One region of the Streptomyces sp. KMM 9044 genome, then DNA from elsewhere that is predicted to be linked to it. Evidence: riboswitches for the same ligand, from Rfam matches in the RefSeq annotation. Region 1 holds a riboswitch; the other holds the start of a gene.

Region 1 (7,647 bases):
CAGGATCGAGGGAGCCCGGGTCACCGGCACCGGCGAAGACGAAGGTGTCCTTCTCGCCGCCGCTCTCGTTGTCACTGTCCCGTTCACTGGAGCAGCCCGTGGCGATCAGACCGACCGCCACCGCGGCCGTGATCGCCCGAGCGGCTCGGGACTTGGGTATGCGCATATTGGGGCCACTCCGGGTCCGCTATGTGGATGCATCTTGACCGGCCGAACACTACAGACGTTCACAGCGAGTCGAGAACAGTCCGGATAGCGGTGATACCTAGCTGAGATCTGAACAGTTGACATAAGGGATGTTTCAGGCGTCCCCCTGTTGCAAATTAACCGTTCGGACACATCTGACCCTCCGTCAAGAGACCCGAGAAAAGCGCCGGACGGCGTGAAGGACGGGTGAAACCGCAGGTGACAGGCGGTTGACTGGCCATAGCTGAGTGCACATGGCCGAAAATCTGACGTGAAATCAGCGGCCGGGAGGGCGAAACGGGCGCTCTCCGTCGACAGGTGTGCCCGTTCCGCGGACACCGTCACGTTGAGTCATCACGGGGAGTGCGGCCGGGTCCTTCCGGACCTGCCTCTCACGCATACGCCCCGGTCAGCGCTGGGACCCGTCCGGCGGATCAGGCCGGAGGTGACTGGCGGTATCTCTCCGACCAGGCCGAGCGGGGGCCGGTGCGTTCAGCCGCAAGGCGGAGGAGGGCGCCGACGCGATGAGGGCCCTCCCCGCTCATGGGAGTTCCCCGATCGAGCGAAGCCGAGAGCCTGGGGAAGTCGGCAGCCGACGACAGCGCCGCCGGGGCGCCCCCTTCTCGAAGAGCTCGAGGAGGGCGTGCCCGGCCGCCCCCGCTCATGGGAGTTCCCCGATCGAGCGAAGCCGAGAGCCTGGGGAAGTCGGCAGCCGACGACAGCGCCGCCGGGGCGCCCCCTTCTCGAAGAGCTCGAGGAGGGCGTGCCCGGCCGTCCCCCGGCCTCCGAGGCGCGGTCCGCCGGACAGGACCTACCGCGCGGGCAGGTAGCCGGACCCCGCGGCGGGAGGCGCGGCGGCGGCGGCGTGCGCCTCGCGGTCGTAGAACGGGCGCGCGTGGGCACGCAGCCACATCGCGACCGGGTCGTGCTCGTCGGACATCGCGACGGTCGACACCGGAAGCCCGTCCGGGACCGCGTCGAGGGACTGCCGCATCATCGCGCGCACCGCGTCCACGGCCGACGGCGACGTGTCGTACACGTCCAGGCCGACGGCGAGGTACGGGTCACCGAGCGACGGCTGCACCCAGGCACGGCGCAGCGAGCGGACGGCGGGAGTGCGGTGCGCGTTCTGCGCGAGCAGGGCGTAGAACTGCGGGATCTCGATGGCGGGTTCGGACAGCCTCAGGGGTCCGGCGGGCTGGCGGTCCAGCCCGGTGGCGAGCCTGCGCAGATCGAGCCAGGGGATGCCGAGGCCGCCGCCGGGGGCGTGCGGATTGAGCCAGAGTCCGTAGCGGTCGGGGTAGAGGGCGCGGGCGGCCTCGACGCCGTCGACGACCTCGTAGGACCGGTTCCAGCCACTGGCGGACAGCTCCTGGGCGGAGGTCACGCAGGGCGCGTAGCCGAAGCCGTCGACCTCCATGTTCCCGTACTGGGCGTCCGGGGAGCCGGCCTGGCCGTGCCACAGCAGCATCCAGACGTGGCCGGAGGAGGGTGTCGCGAGCGCGCGCAGCAACGCCTCATAGGCGTCGTAACGCCCGGGTGTCACCTGGCGCAGCATGTGCTCGACCTGCCCGGCCGCCGCGGTGCCAGCGCTCACTTTGTATCGCCCCTCCGTACCACCCGTACAACACCCTCGCCCGAGCCCGATGAACCTAGCTTAAGCGCCTCCCGGCGCCGGGGAGCTCCGCCGGTGCGTGACCGGCCTCCGGCAGCACCGAGCCCCCTCAGCGCTGCCACTGGTAGAAGGGGCGGACGCGGTCGCGCATCCACTGGCCGACCGGGTCCTGGGCCACGTCCAGGAGGACGAGGTTGACGGGCCACCTCACCGGCTCACGGCCCAGCGCGCGGCCCAGCGCGTCCATCGGCGCGGCCCGCAGGTCGCCCTCCGTCCGGGACAGTTCGGCGGGGGCCAGCTCGACGCCGACGAACAGCACCGGTTCGGCCGTCTCGATCTCGGCGAGGCAGCGGCGGGCGGTGGTGACGACGCCGAGGGCCTCGAACTCCGCGGCGGCGGCGGCGAGGAAGTCCACCGGGTCGTCCTGCCAGTCGGGGGCGAACAGCTTGACCCGGCCGCCGCTCGCGGGTCCGTCCAGCGGGCCGCGTCCGGCGCGGCACAGGGCGGCGACGGCGGGGGGCGGCAGCGGGATGCCGACCACTCCCCCGGGGTTCACGGCGATCCCGGCCTGCGGCGGCAGACCGCGCGCGAACTCCACCGCGGGCGCGACGGTGAACGACATGTGGGTGCCGACGACCTGACGGAACTGTTCCTCGGAGCTGAAGACCGGTACGTACGCCTGGCCGTCGATCTCCGTCATGGGCAGGTCCAGCGGGCCGCTGTCCGGTCCGCCGCCGTTGGGCAGTGGTATCCACAGGTGACTGCGGCCCAGCACCTCGATGATCCGGCCGTCGGCCGAGGGGACGCCGAGGGACGCGGAGAGCGCCTCCTCCAGTTCGTTGCCGGGCCATCCGCCGTGCGGGTGGGGGTGAGTCTGTGCCGGGAAGTCCGCGGAGAAGCCCGCCGGGAAGTCCATCTGCCTACCGCCTGCCTGGAACCACTGCTGTGGCTGAAAAGGCTAACCGCTGCCGTACCCCGGCGTGCGGCCCGTCCACGGGCCGGCCGTGGAGCCGCCGGCCCGTGATCAGTCCGTGAACTCGATGCGGTGCAGCGCGTCCGCCGCGTCGCGGTCGGCCAGGACCGCCGAGCCGCAGCCCGCGGGCAGGTCGCCGCGCGTCACGGACGTCAGCAGCCGGTCGATGGCGGTGCGGTGGCGCCGGAAGGCGTACCGGGAGACCCCGCGGCCGCGCTCGCGCTGGCCGTCCAGGGCCTGCTTCGGGGGGACGTCGAGCAGCAGCAGGTGCAGGACCGCGCCCCGGCGGCGGGCCTCGCGGGCCAGCCAGCGGCGCACCCAGGCCTGCGTGCCGCAGTCGTGGACGACGACGCCCTCACCGGTGCGCAGGGCGCGCCGCAGTCCGGCGTAGTGGGCGAGGCGGACCAGGGGCCGGTACACCGCGTACGGCAGGAGGCGCGGCATGCCGCGGTCCCAGCGGTCCCGGGTGTCCTGCGAGTCGATGCGGGTGCCGCGCGCCGCGCGCCGCATGAGGGTGGACTTGCCGCTGCCGGGCAGTCCGGTGACCACGACGAGGTCGCGGGGGCCGAAGAGCAGGGCGTGCGGGCTGCGGCCGGCACGCTCGCGCAGGTCGCGGACGACCGGCGCGGGCAGGATGACGCGGGTCCCCCGCACCGAGGGGGCCTGCTGCTCGGGCAGCGCGACGCCCGTGGTGGTGGCGTACGCCGTGGCCTTGTTCACCGTAAGTCCTCCCCTGGGGGCGGTCCGGCCCTGTGACCAGGTACCGGACCGTCTCCCCGCCGAGTGTAAAGAGACGGTAACGCCGCGGTCTTCAGGATTCCTTCCCTTTCCCGGTACAGGCCTGTCACAGCCGTCCGTGAACACCCGAACACCCTGCGCTTCCTCCCAGAAGGGTCCCCCTGCCGCGGCCCGGCGATGCGTGCAATGATGTGCGCGCCAACTGCATACCGGCCGTTCGAATCCGCGCGGGAGAGTCCCCGGCACCGTTGCCGCCGGGGCGCCGAAGGAGCAAGTCCCTCCCTTGAATCTCTCAGGCACCGTTACCGCGTGGGCGAGGCACATCTGAAAAGCGGGCCGCCGCACGTGTTTCCGGCGGCCCCACCCAAGGTGCAAACCGTGGTCGTCCCCTGCGCGGGCGGTCATGGCGAACCTCTCAGGTCCCGATGACAGATGGGGAGGAACGACCTCGCCCGTCCTGCCCTGGGAGACCGACCGATGAGCAGTACCGCACCCCGCCGGACCGCACTGGACGCCCTGCACCGTTCGCTCGGCGCCACGATGACCGATTTCGCCGGCTGGGACATGCCCCTGCGCTACGGCTCCGAACGCGACGAGCACAACGCCGTGCGCACGAGAGCCGGCCTCTTCGACCTCTCCCACATGGGCGAGATCACCGTCACCGGCCCGCAGGCGACGCAGCTCCTCGACCACGCGCTGGTCGGCAACATCGGGACCGTCAAGCCCGGCCGCGCCCGCTACACCATGATCTGCCGCGAGGACGGCGGCATCCTGGACGACCTGATCGTCTACCGGCTCGAGGACACCGGGGCCGGGTCCCCTCACGCCGGGACCCCTCACGCCGGGACCCCTCACTACATGGTGGTCGCGAACGCCTCCAACGCCCAGGTGGTGCTGGACGCGCTGGTGGAGCGGTCGGCCGGCTTCGACGCCGAGGTCCGTGACGACCGCGACGCGTACGCGCTGCTCGCGGTGCAGGGCCCCGAGTCCCCCGGCATCCTGCGGTCCCTGACCGACGCCGACCTCGACAACCTGAAGTACTACGCCGGGCTGCCCGGCACGGTCGCGGGCGTCCCCGCGCTGATCGCCCGTACCGGCTACACCGGCGAGGACGGCTTCGAGCTGTTCGTGAAGCCGGAGCACGCGGTCGGGCTGTGGCAGGCGTTGACCGGGGCCGGCGAGGGCGCCGGGCTGGTCCCGTGCGGGCTGTCCTGCCGGGACACGCTGCGCCTGGAAGCCGGCATGCCGCTGTACGGCAACGAGCTGAGCACCTCCCTGACGCCGTTCGACGCCGGGTTCGGGCGGGTGGTGAAGTTCGAGAAGGAGGGCGACTTCGTGGGCCGCGCCGCCCTGACCGAGGCCGCCGCCCGCGCCGGGGCGACCCCGCCCCGCGCCCTGGTCGGCCTGGTCGCCGAGGGCCGCCGGGTGCCGCGCGCCGGGTACGCGGTGGTCGCCGGCGGCGAGGTGATCGGCGAGGTCACCTCCGGTGCGCCCTCCCCGACGCTGGGCCGGCCGATCGCGATGGCGTACGTCGACGTGGCGTACGCGGCGCCGGGCACGGAGGGTGTCGGCGTGGACGTCCGCGGCAGCCACGAGCCGTACGAGGTCGTGGCACTGCCGTTCTACAAGCGGCAGAAGTGACACCGCCGTAGACGGCCCCGGCACGGCCTTCCGGGCTTTCGCACGTCGGGGCACGGCGGTGCGCGGTGCCGTACGGCGGCGCAGGCCGACGTAGTTTCCGACTCATCAAGCACATCCCCCGCTTACAGGAGAACCCAGACCATGAGCAACCCCCAGCAGCTGCGTTACAGCAAGGAGCACGAGTGGCTGTCGGCCGCCGAGGACGGCGTGTCGACGGTCGGCATCACCGAGCACGCGGCCAACGCGCTCGGCGACGTCGTGTTCGTCCAGCTTCCCGAGGTGGGTGACACCGTGACCGCGGGCGAGACCTGCGGCGAACTGGAGTCGACCAAGTCGGTCAGCGACCTGTACTGCCCGGTCACCGGTGAGGTCACCGAGATCAACGAGGACGTGGTGAACGACCCGTCGCTGGTGAACTCGGCCCCCTTCGAGGGCGGCTGGCTGTTCCGGGTGCGGACCGGCGAGGAGCCGGCCGACCTGCTCTCCGCCGCCGAGTACGACGCCTTCATCCAGGGCTGAGGAGGCCGTAGCCGCATGTCGCTTCTGAACACCCCGCTGCACGAGCTCGACCCCGACGTCGCCGCCGCGGTCGACGCCGAGCTGCACCGCCAGCAGTCCACCCTCGAGATGATCGCCTCGGAGAACTTCGCCCCGGTCGCGGTCATGGAGGCCCAGGGCACGGTTCTCACCAACAAGTACGCCGAGGGCTACCCCGGCCGCCGCTACTACGGCGGCTGCGAGCACGTCGACGTGATCGAGCAGATCGCCATCGACCGGGTCAAGGAGCTGTTCGGCGCCGAGCACGCCAACGTGCAGCCGCACTCGGGCGCGCAGGCCAACGCCGCCGCGATGTTCGCGCTGCTCAAGCCCGGTGACACGATCATGGGTCTGGACCTCGCGCACGGCGGGCACCTGACCCACGGCATGAAGATCAACTTCTCCGGCAAGCTCTACGACGTCGTCGCCTACCACGTCGGTGACGACGGCCGGGTCGACATGGCCGAGGTCGAGCGGCTGGCCAAGGAGAGCAGGCCGAAGCTGATCGTCGCCGGCTGGTCGGCGTACCCGCGGCAGCTGGACTTCGCCGAGTTCCGCCGGATCGCGGACGAGGTCGGCGCGTACCTGATGGTCGACATGGCCCACTTCGCCGGTCTGGTCGCGGCGGGCCTGCACCCGAACCCGGTCCCGCACGCCCACGTCGTCACCACGACCACGCACAAGACGCTCGGCGGCCCGCGCGGCGGCGTGATCCTCTCCACCGCCGAACTGGCCAAGAAGATCAACTCCGCGGTCTTCCCCGGCCAGCAGGGCGGACCGCTGGAGCACGTGGTCGCGGCCAAGGCGGTCGCCTTCAAGGTCGCGGCGTCCGAGGAGTTCAGGGACCGCCAGCGCCGCACCCTGGAGGGCGCCCGCATCCTGGCCGAGCGCCTGGTCGGGGACGACGTCAGGGCGGTGGGCGTGGACGTGCTGTCCGGCGGTACGGACGTGCACCTGGTCCTGGTCGACCTGCGCGACTCCGAGCTGGACGGGCAGCAGGCCGAGGACCGGCTCCACGAGGTCGGCATCACCGTCAACCGCAACGCGGTCCCGAACGACCCGCGGCCTCCCATGGTCACCTCGGGCCTGCGGATCGGCACGCCCGCCCTGGCCACCCGCGGCTTCACGGCCGAGGACTTCGCGGAGGTCGCGGACGTGATCGCCGAGGCGCTGAAGCCGTCCCACGACACCGAGGCGCTCCGGGCACGGGTCACGGCTCTCGCCGAGAAGCACCCGCTGTACCCCGGTCTGCAGTAGTTCCGTACGCTTTCGTTCGTACGGACGTCCGGGGCATCGCACACACTGGGTCGGTGGGCGCGGTGCCCCGCACCATGCACCGCGCACGTGACATCCCCCTCCGGTCCCCCCCTTCGATCCCCCTCCGGTCCACCCCCTGCCCGGCGGACAGCGCCGTCCGCCGAACCCCTAGGAGTCCTCCCGTGGCCCTCTCGGTCTTCGACCTGTTCTCGATCGGTATCGGGCCGTCCAGCTCGCACACGGTCGGCCCGATGCGGGCTGCCCGCATGTTCGCCCGGCGGCTGCGCAACGAGGAGCTGCTGGACTCGGTCGCCTCGGTCCGCGCGGAGCTGTACGGCTCGCTCGGCGCGACCGGCCACGGGCACGGCACGCCCAAGGCGGTGCTGCTCGGCCTGGAGGGAGCCTCGCCCCGCACGGTGGACGTGGAGACGGCCGACGAGCGGGTGGCGAAGATCAAGGACGGCGGCCGGCTCCGTCTCCTCGGGGACCACGAGACCGCGTTCTCCTTCGACGACGACCTGGTCCTGCACCGCCGCAAGGCGCTCCCCTACCACGCGAACGGCATGACCCTGTGGGCGTACGACGCGTCCGGCGCCGAGGTGCTGTCGAAGACGTACTACTCGGTGGGCGGCGGCTTCGTCGTCGACGAGGAGGCGGTGGGCGCGGACCGCATCAAGCTCAACGACACGGTCCTGAAGTA
Region 2 (7,647 bases), 4.4 Mb from region 1:
GGTCACCACCCACCGCGACGAAGGCGGCCGGCGGCTCATCGACGGGCAGGACCTGGCGGCGTTCTCGGTCGACCTCGCGAAGGCCGGCGCGACCGAGGAGGGCACGCCGTACACCTCGACGCGCAACGCCTTCCCCGGCATCGTCACCGCGATCAAGCTCGGCGACGTGGCCGCCCAGGTCGAGATCCAGGCGGGCCCGCACCGACTGGTCTCGCTGCTGACCCGCGAGGCCGTCGAGGAACTCGGGCTGGAGGTCGGCATGGAGGCCACCGCCCGGGTGAAGTCGACAAACGTCCATATCGACCGCATCTGACACGCGGAAGCGGTCCCGGTCCCGCCCAGGCTCCGGCCCGGTCCCACAGGGCAGGCGGGAGGTACGGACGGAGGTACGGCGAAGGGCTCTGCTTCGGCCGGCCGAAGCAGAGCCCTTCCACTCCCCGGTAGGAGGTTTTCCCGCAGGTTTCTCCCGCCGCGTCAGTCCTCGTACGCCTCGAGCGGCGGGCAGGAGCACACCAGGTTGCGGTCGCCGAAGGCCTGGTCGACGCGGCGGACCGGCGGCCAGTACTTGTCGGTGGCGCTCACTCCGGTCGGGAAGACGGCTTCCTGACGGCTGTAGGCGTGCTCCCACTCCCCGCCGAGCGCGGCGGCGGTGTGCGGGGCGTTGCGCAGGGGGTTGTCGTCCGCGGGCCACTCACCGGAGCCGACCTTCTCGATCTCCGCGCGAATCGCGATCATCGTCTCGCAGAACCGGTCGAGTTCGGCCAGGTCCTCGGACTCGGTCGGCTCGATCATCAACGTCCCGGCCACGGGGAACGACATCGTCGGCGCGTGGAAGCCGTAGTCGATCAGCCGCTTGGCCACGTCGTCCACGCTCACGCCGGTCGCCTTGGTCAGGGGTCGCAGGTCGATGATGCACTCGTGCGCGACCAGCCCGCCGGGACCGGCGTACAGCACCGGATAGTGCGGCTCGAGGCGCTTGGCGATGTAGTTGGCGCTGAGTACCGCTACCTGGGTGGCCCGCTTGAGCCCTTCGCCGCCCATCAGCCGGACGTACGCCCACGAGATGGGCAGGATTCCCGCAGAGCCCCACGGCGCCGCCGAGATGGGCCCGATCCCGGTCTCCGGCCCCGCCTCGGGCTGCAGCGGATGGTTGGGCAGGTACGGCGCCAGATGCGCCCGCACGCCGACCGGGCCGACGCCGGGACCACCGCCGCCGTGCGGGATGCAGAAGGTCTTGTGCAGGTTCAGGTGCGAGACGTCCCCGCCGAAGTGTCCGGGCTTGGCCAGCCCGACCAGCGCGTTGAGGTTCGCGCCGTCCACGTACACCTGGCCGCCGGCCTCGTGCACGGCCGCGCAGATGTCGGCGACATGCTCCTCGAACACACCGTGCGTGGAGGGGTAGGTGATCATCAGCACCGACAGCTCGTCGCGGTACCGCTCGATCTTCGCGCGCAGGTCGTCGATGTCGACCTCGCCGTCCTCTGCGGTCTTCACGACGACGACCTTCATGCCGGCCATGACGGCGCTGGCGGCGTTGGTTCCGTGCGCGGAGGACGGGATGAGGCAGACGGTGCGCTGCTCGTCGCCGTTGGCCCGGTGGTAGCCGCGCACGGCGAGCATCCCGGCCAGTTCGCCCTGGGAGCCCGCATTGGGCTGGAGGCTCACCCGGTCGTAGCCGGTGACCTCCGCGAGCCGGTCCTCCAGCTCGCGGATGAGGGTGAGGTAACCCTGGGCCTGCCCGGCCGGCGCGAAGGGATGCAACTGCCCGAACTCGGGCCAGGTGACGGGCTCCATCTCCGCGGTCGCGTTGAGCTTCATGGTGCAGGAGCCCAGCGGGATCATGCCGCGGTCCAGCGCGTAGTCGCGGTCGGCGAGCCTGCGCAGGTAGCGCAGCATCGCCGTCTCGGAGCGATGCTGGTGAAAGACGGGGTGCGTCAGGTACTCGTCGGTGCGCAGCAGGGCGTCCGGCAGGGCGTTGCGCGCGGCCGCGTCCAGGGACTCGACGTCACCCTCGAGGCCGAAGGCGCTCCACACTGCGGCGAGCCGGTCGCGCGTGGTGGTCTCGTCGCAGGCGATCGAGACGAGGTCGGCGTCGACGCGGTGCAGGTTGACGCCGTTGTCCCGGGCGGCGGCCACGACCTCGGCGGCCCGCCGGGGGACCCGTACGGTCAGCGTGTCGAAGTAGGCTGCGTGGACGATCTCCACGCCGCCGGCCCGCAGTCCCTCGGCGAGGACCGTCGCATAGCGGTGGGTGCGCCACGCGATGGTCCGCAGCCCCTCGGGGCCGTGGTGCACGGCGTACATGCCGGCCATGACGGCGAGCAGCACCTGGGCGGTACAGATGTTGCTGGTGGCCTTCTCACGGCGGATGTGCTGTTCACGGGTCTGGAGGGCGAGCCGGTAGGCCTTGTGCCCGTCCGCGTCGACGGAGACGCCGACGAGCCGGCCGGGCAGACTGCGCGCCATCTTTTCCTGCACGGCCATGTATCCGGCGTGCGGTCCGCCGAAGCCCATCGGCACTCCGAAGCGCTGTGTCGTGCCGACGGCGATGTCCGCGCCGAGTTCGCCGGGGGACCTCAGCAGCGTGAGGGCGAGCAGATCGGCGGCCACGGTGACGAGCGCGCCCAGCTCGTGCGCCTGGTCGATCACCGGTTTGATGTCGCGTACGGCACCGGAGGCGCCCGGGTACTGGACCAGCACGCCGTTGATCTCGCGCTCGGCCACCTCGGCGGGGATGCCCTCGCTCAGGTCGGCGACCACGACCTCGACGCCGGCCGGCTCGGCCCGGGTCTCGATGACGGCGACGGTCTGCGGCAGCGCGTCCGCGTCGACCAGGAACAGGCCCCTCTTGTTCCTGCCCATGCGGCGCGACAGGGCCATCGCCTCGGCGGCCGCGGTGCCCTCGTCGAGCAGGGAGGCACCGGAGGTCGGCAGGCCGGTGAGCTCGGCGACCATGGTCTGGAAGTTCAGCAGCGCTTCGAGCCGTCCCTGCGAGATCTCCGGCTGGTACGGCGTGTACGCCGTGTACCAGGCGGGGTTCTCCATCACGTTCCGCAGGATGACGGGCGGCGTGAAGGTCCCGTAGTACCCCAGCCCGATCATGGAGCCGAGCACCTCGTTGCGGTCGGCCAGCGATCGCAGTTCGTCCAGCGTTTCGGGCTCGGTCCGGGCATCCGGCAGGTCCAGCGCGTCAGCGTTCTTGATCACATCCGGGACCGCGGCGGCCGTCAGCTCGTCGAGCGAGCCGTAGCCGACCTGCGCGAGCATCTTGGCGCGGGCCTCGTGGTCGGGGCCGATGTGACGCCGCTCGAAGGGCGTTCCCTGTTCGAGCTCGGAGAGGGGAATGCGATGGACGGTCATGTGCGGAGGCCTCCTGGTCTGACGACCTTCGAGGGGCACCGTGACGGGTGCCCGGACGGCCTCCCCCTCTGTCATCTCAACCTGAGAGCTTCACCGGCTGCCCGGGGCAGCCGGCTTTCACCGTCGGTGAGAGCGGAAACCGTGGACACCCGCTCTGCTTTCCAGAGTGACCTCGTCCATGCGGTACGTGGGCCTGAGAGATTCCGGGGAGGATTTGCTCCTTCGGCGCCCTCCGGTGGCGCCTGGAGGACTCTCCCGCACGGGGTCAGCAGCCGCTGCCAGCGTACCAGCGAGGGCAAGATCCGGACGTTCGAGTGGCCGACGCGCCGATTGTGCCGTTTTGTAGTGCTGACGAGTGGTGTGCGGAATTGCGACCAGTGGAGGGCCCGTGCAGACCGACATCGATCCGCGCAACCTGATCGGCCGCAAGGCATTCGACCGCAACGGCACCCGGATCGGCACGATCGACGAGGTCTATCTCGACGACGCCACCGGCGTGCCGGAGTGGGCGGCGATACGCACCGGCCTGTTCAGCAGGGACGCCTTCGTTCCTCTGGAGCCGAGCGAGCTGATCGACGGCGGCCTCCACATTCCCTTCGAACGCGCCCTGATCAAGGACGCCCCCGACTTCGGCGTGGGCCGTCACCTCTCCCCGGAGCAGGAGCTCCAGCTCTACCACCACTACGGCCTGGACATCGCCGCCCCTCCCCCGCTCCCGGACCACGACTTCGGCAAACTCGCCGGCAGCGACGACTCAGCCTGACGCCCTCCGTGGCACCCACGTGCCGTTGCTGCCCCGCCCTCCGGCCTCTGCGGGCACAATCCGCACGGTCCTCGTCACTGTTCCACGTCCGGGGCAGCCCTGGGTCCTACCCTCCCGAGAGCCCTGGATCCGGTACACCGGCCGCTGCCTCTTGGCTGCCCCGGACCTCCCGGCCGCCCTGGCCGCCCTCAGCGTGCCGACCGTCGCCGGCCCGACCGTCCTTGTTGCTCGGGCCGTCCGCGCTCTCCCTGTCGTCCCGAGGTCTTCTCTCCACCAACGGCAGCGGATCCGCGGGGTGCAGGGCCGGGTCCCCGGTCCGGAAGGTCCGCACCCGCCCCGGCACCGACCCGGGCGTCTCGAACCGCACGGTGACCCTCCCCAGGCCACTGCCCTGGACCCACCCATGGCCGTACTCACTGTGCCGTACGTCGTGCCCGGCAGGCCAGCGCCGCTCGGCGTCCGCCTGCTGCTGTTCCTCCGAGGGTGCGGCCGCCCCCGCCTCCTCGCCCAGCAGCTCCTTCTCCCGCTCCCCCGCCGCCTGTGCGAACAGGTCCTCCTGCGTGTAGTCCGCGAGCCCGCTGACCCCCACGCCCAGCAGCCGCACGCCGCCCGTCGTGTCGACCGAGTCCAGCAGCCGCGCCGCGGCCTCGCGCACCACCGCGGGATCGTCCGTGGGCCCTCGCAGGGTCTCGGAGCGGGTGAGCGTCGAGAAGTCGTACCGGCGCACCTTCAGCACGATGGTCCGGCCCGACAGCCCTGCCGTCCTCAGCCGGCGCACACAGCGGTCGGCGAGGCGCTGGACCTCCGTTCCGACCCGCACCCGGTCGTGGATGTCCACGTCGTAGGTGTCCTCGACCGACACCGACTTCGTCTCCCGCTCGGCCACCACGGATCGTTCGTCCCGCGCCAGGGACATGGCGTGCAGAGCGTGTCCGTGTGCCTTGCCGAGCAGGCGTACCAGCTCGGCCTCCCCCGCCTCGGCAAGTTCCCCGACCGTGTGGATCCCGGCACGCCGCAGGTGGTCACCGGTGGCCGGCCCGACACCCGGCAGAGTCCGGACCGGCAGTGGTGCCAGCAGGGCCCGCTCGGTCCCCGGCTCGATCAGCACCAGGCCGTCCGGCTTGGCCTGCTCCGAGGCGATCTTCGCCAGCATCTTGGAGGCCGCCAGCCCCACCGATCCGGTGAGCCCCGTAACCGCCCGGATGTCGGCGCGCAGCTTCGCCCCGGCAAGCCTCGCGGACCGCTCGTCCCCGGCCGCCCCCCCGGCCTCCAGATCCACGAACGCCTCGTCGAGACTCAACGGCTCCACCAACGGTGACAGCGCCCGCAGCAGACCCATCACCTGGTCACTGATCGACCGGTACAACGCGAAGCGGGGCACCAGATACGCCGCGTTCGGCGCGAGCCGCCGCGCCTGCGCCATGGGCAGCGCAGAGCGGACACCGAAGAACCGGGCCTCGTACGAGGCGGTGGCGACCACACCCCGCGGCCCGAGCCCGCCCACGACCACGGCCTTCCCGCGCAGGCTCGGCTTGGACGCCTGCTCCACCGAGGCGAAGAAGGCGTCCATGTCGAGGTGCAGGACGGTGGGCGCGGATCTCACAGCTCCGATGCTGCCCTACGCCACTGACAACGCCCCACCCCACGTGCCGCCGCCCCGTACCCACCGCACAGGAGCGCGGACGGGACGGGCCCCGTGCGGCGCAGCGGCTCATACGGCGCGGTTGCGCCGCCTTGCCAGCTCGTCCGTCGGGTTGGGGCCAATCAGCGTCTCTCCGGTGTCGATGCGCTCCCCGTGCAGCTGCGACAGCGCGCTCCCGACGTCCCGCCACACCACGCCCACGGCGATCCCGAAGACTCCCTGGCCGCCCTGGAGCAGGGCATGGACCTCGTCGGGCGTGGAGCACTCGTAGACCGTGGCGCCGTCGCTCATCAGCGTCATGCGCTCCAGGTCGTGAAAGCCCCCCTCCCGCAGGTGCCGGACGGTGGTCCGGATGTTCTGCAGCGAGACACCGGTGTCCAGGAACCTCTTGACGATCTTCAGGACGACAACGTCCCGAAAGCTGTACAGCCGCTGGGTCCCCGAACCATGGGCAGGCCGCACACTCGGCTCGACCAGTCCGGTGCGAGCCCAGTAATCCAGTTGCCGGTAGGTGATGCCGGCGGCCGCGCAGGCCGTGGGGCCGCGGTAGCCGATCTCCTCGGGCTCCATGGACGTCGTCGCCCCTCCGCTGCTCGGCACGGCCGCCGGTCGCTGCGGAGCAGGATCGGCCGGGCTGCCGTGATGGGCATACGCCCCGCTCGCGCGGAGCTGAGAGCCTGGGGGAGGGTACGGACCGCTCACCCCGAGACCATGTCCGGGGGCACCCCCAGCCGTACCGTCGCCGGTGCTTCTCACGCCGACCTCCGTCCTTGACCTGCCTCCTCGACGGTAGGCAGTCGCCAAGGGTGCGTCAACGATCGCCACACTCGGCACGCCGAGTGATAATCACCCTAAGAGTGGTTTCCCGTGCCCCACCGCGGGGAAAGGCTAGCCGAATACCCTCCGCACGGGCCGGGCAACGCTCTCACGCACCGGATCCCGAGCAGCGTTCCGGCGGAACGGCCGAAGCTCCTCACTGGCTGCTGGAGCCGAAGTCCTCCGGCGAGATCTGGTCGAGGAACTCGCGGAACTTCTCGACCTCGTCCTCCTGCTCGTCCGGGATGGCGATCCCCGCGTCGTCGAGCACCGTGTCGCTGCCGTAGATCGGCGTACCGGTGCGCAGCGCCAGCGCTATGGCGTCGGACGGCCGGGCGCTCACCTCGACACCGCTGGCGAAGACCAGCTCCGCGTAGAAGACCCCCTCACGCAGGTCCGTGATGCGCACTTCCGTGAGCTCTTGGCCGACAGCTTCCAGCACGTCCTTGAAGAGGTCGTGGGTCAGCGGGCGTGCGGGAGCCATACCCTGCTGGGCGAAGGCGATGGCCGTCGCCTCCCCCGGTCCGATCCAGATGGGGAGGTACCGGTCGCCTCCCACTTCACGCAGCAGCACGATCGGTTGGTTCGAGGGCATTTCGACCCGGACACCTACGACATCGAGCTCGTTCACACAGCAACCCTAGGCCGTGCCCGGGACGTTTGGGTAGTCGGGCCCGGATCGGACGGCCGATCCGGGCCTCCCCACTCGCCCTCTCAGGGCAGCCGCACCCCGAGCGCCGAGCTCACCAGCGCCGCGTGGAGCTTCGCCGTGAGACCGGCGAGCTCCTTCGTGCGCGCCTGCGCGTGCGCCCTGGTCTGCGGGTTGCGGTGACGCTTGAGCGGGGCGACGACCTGGTCGACCAGCCCGGCCTCCCGGTCGGCGGCGGCCTTCATCGCTCTCAGATGCCGCGGCTCGATCCCGAACCGCCCCAGCTCGGTGATGAGGCCGGCGACGGTGACCGCCTCGGCGTCGTACACCTCGTCCTCGACCGGCGCGAGCAGCCCGTACGACTCCCACTCCGCGAGCTGGCGCTGGTCGACGCCGGACGCCGCCAGCAGCTGCGCC

Evidence for each region. A riboswitch is a leader RNA that binds a small molecule or an ion and turns the genes downstream of it on or off. The one in region 1 is predicted to bind glycine.
Region 2: another riboswitch for glycine. It lies ahead of gcvP (aminomethyl-transferring glycine dehydrogenase); the one in region 1 lies ahead of gcvT (glycine cleavage system aminomethyltransferase GcvT).

The regions. Positions count from the first base shown of each region.
Region 1 covers NZ_CP113910.1:2,035,242-2,042,888, forward strand. Annotated here, with positions in the region: gene HUV60_RS09110 (ABC transporter substrate-binding protein) at 1-166, opposite strand, end outside; gene HUV60_RS09115 (enhanced serine sensitivity protein SseB C-terminal domain-containing protein) at 998-1,744, opposite strand; gene HUV60_RS09120 (enhanced serine sensitivity protein SseB) at 1,911-2,717, opposite strand; gene HUV60_RS09125 (ATP-binding protein) at 2,826-3,494, opposite strand; glycine riboswitch at 3,731-3,830, shown strand; glycine riboswitch at 3,831-3,954, shown strand; gene gcvT (glycine cleavage system aminomethyltransferase GcvT) at 3,990-5,153, shown strand; gene gcvH (glycine cleavage system protein GcvH) at 5,295-5,672, shown strand; gene glyA (serine hydroxymethyltransferase) at 5,688-6,947, shown strand; gene HUV60_RS09145 (L-serine ammonia-lyase) at 7,130-7,647, shown strand, end outside.
Region 2 covers NZ_CP113910.1:6,471,430-6,479,076, reverse strand. Annotated here, with positions in the region: gene HUV60_RS29265 (TOBE domain-containing protein) at 1-313, shown strand, start outside; gene gcvP (aminomethyl-transferring glycine dehydrogenase) at 475-3,360, opposite strand; glycine riboswitch at 3,532-3,628, opposite strand; gene HUV60_RS29255 (PRC-barrel domain-containing protein) at 3,749-4,123, shown strand; gene HUV60_RS29250 (DNA polymerase IV) at 4,230-5,726, opposite strand; gene HUV60_RS29245 (MerR family transcriptional regulator) at 5,835-6,521, opposite strand; gene HUV60_RS29240 (bifunctional nuclease family protein) at 6,739-7,212, opposite strand; gene ftsR (transcriptional regulator FtsR) at 7,296-7,647, opposite strand, start outside.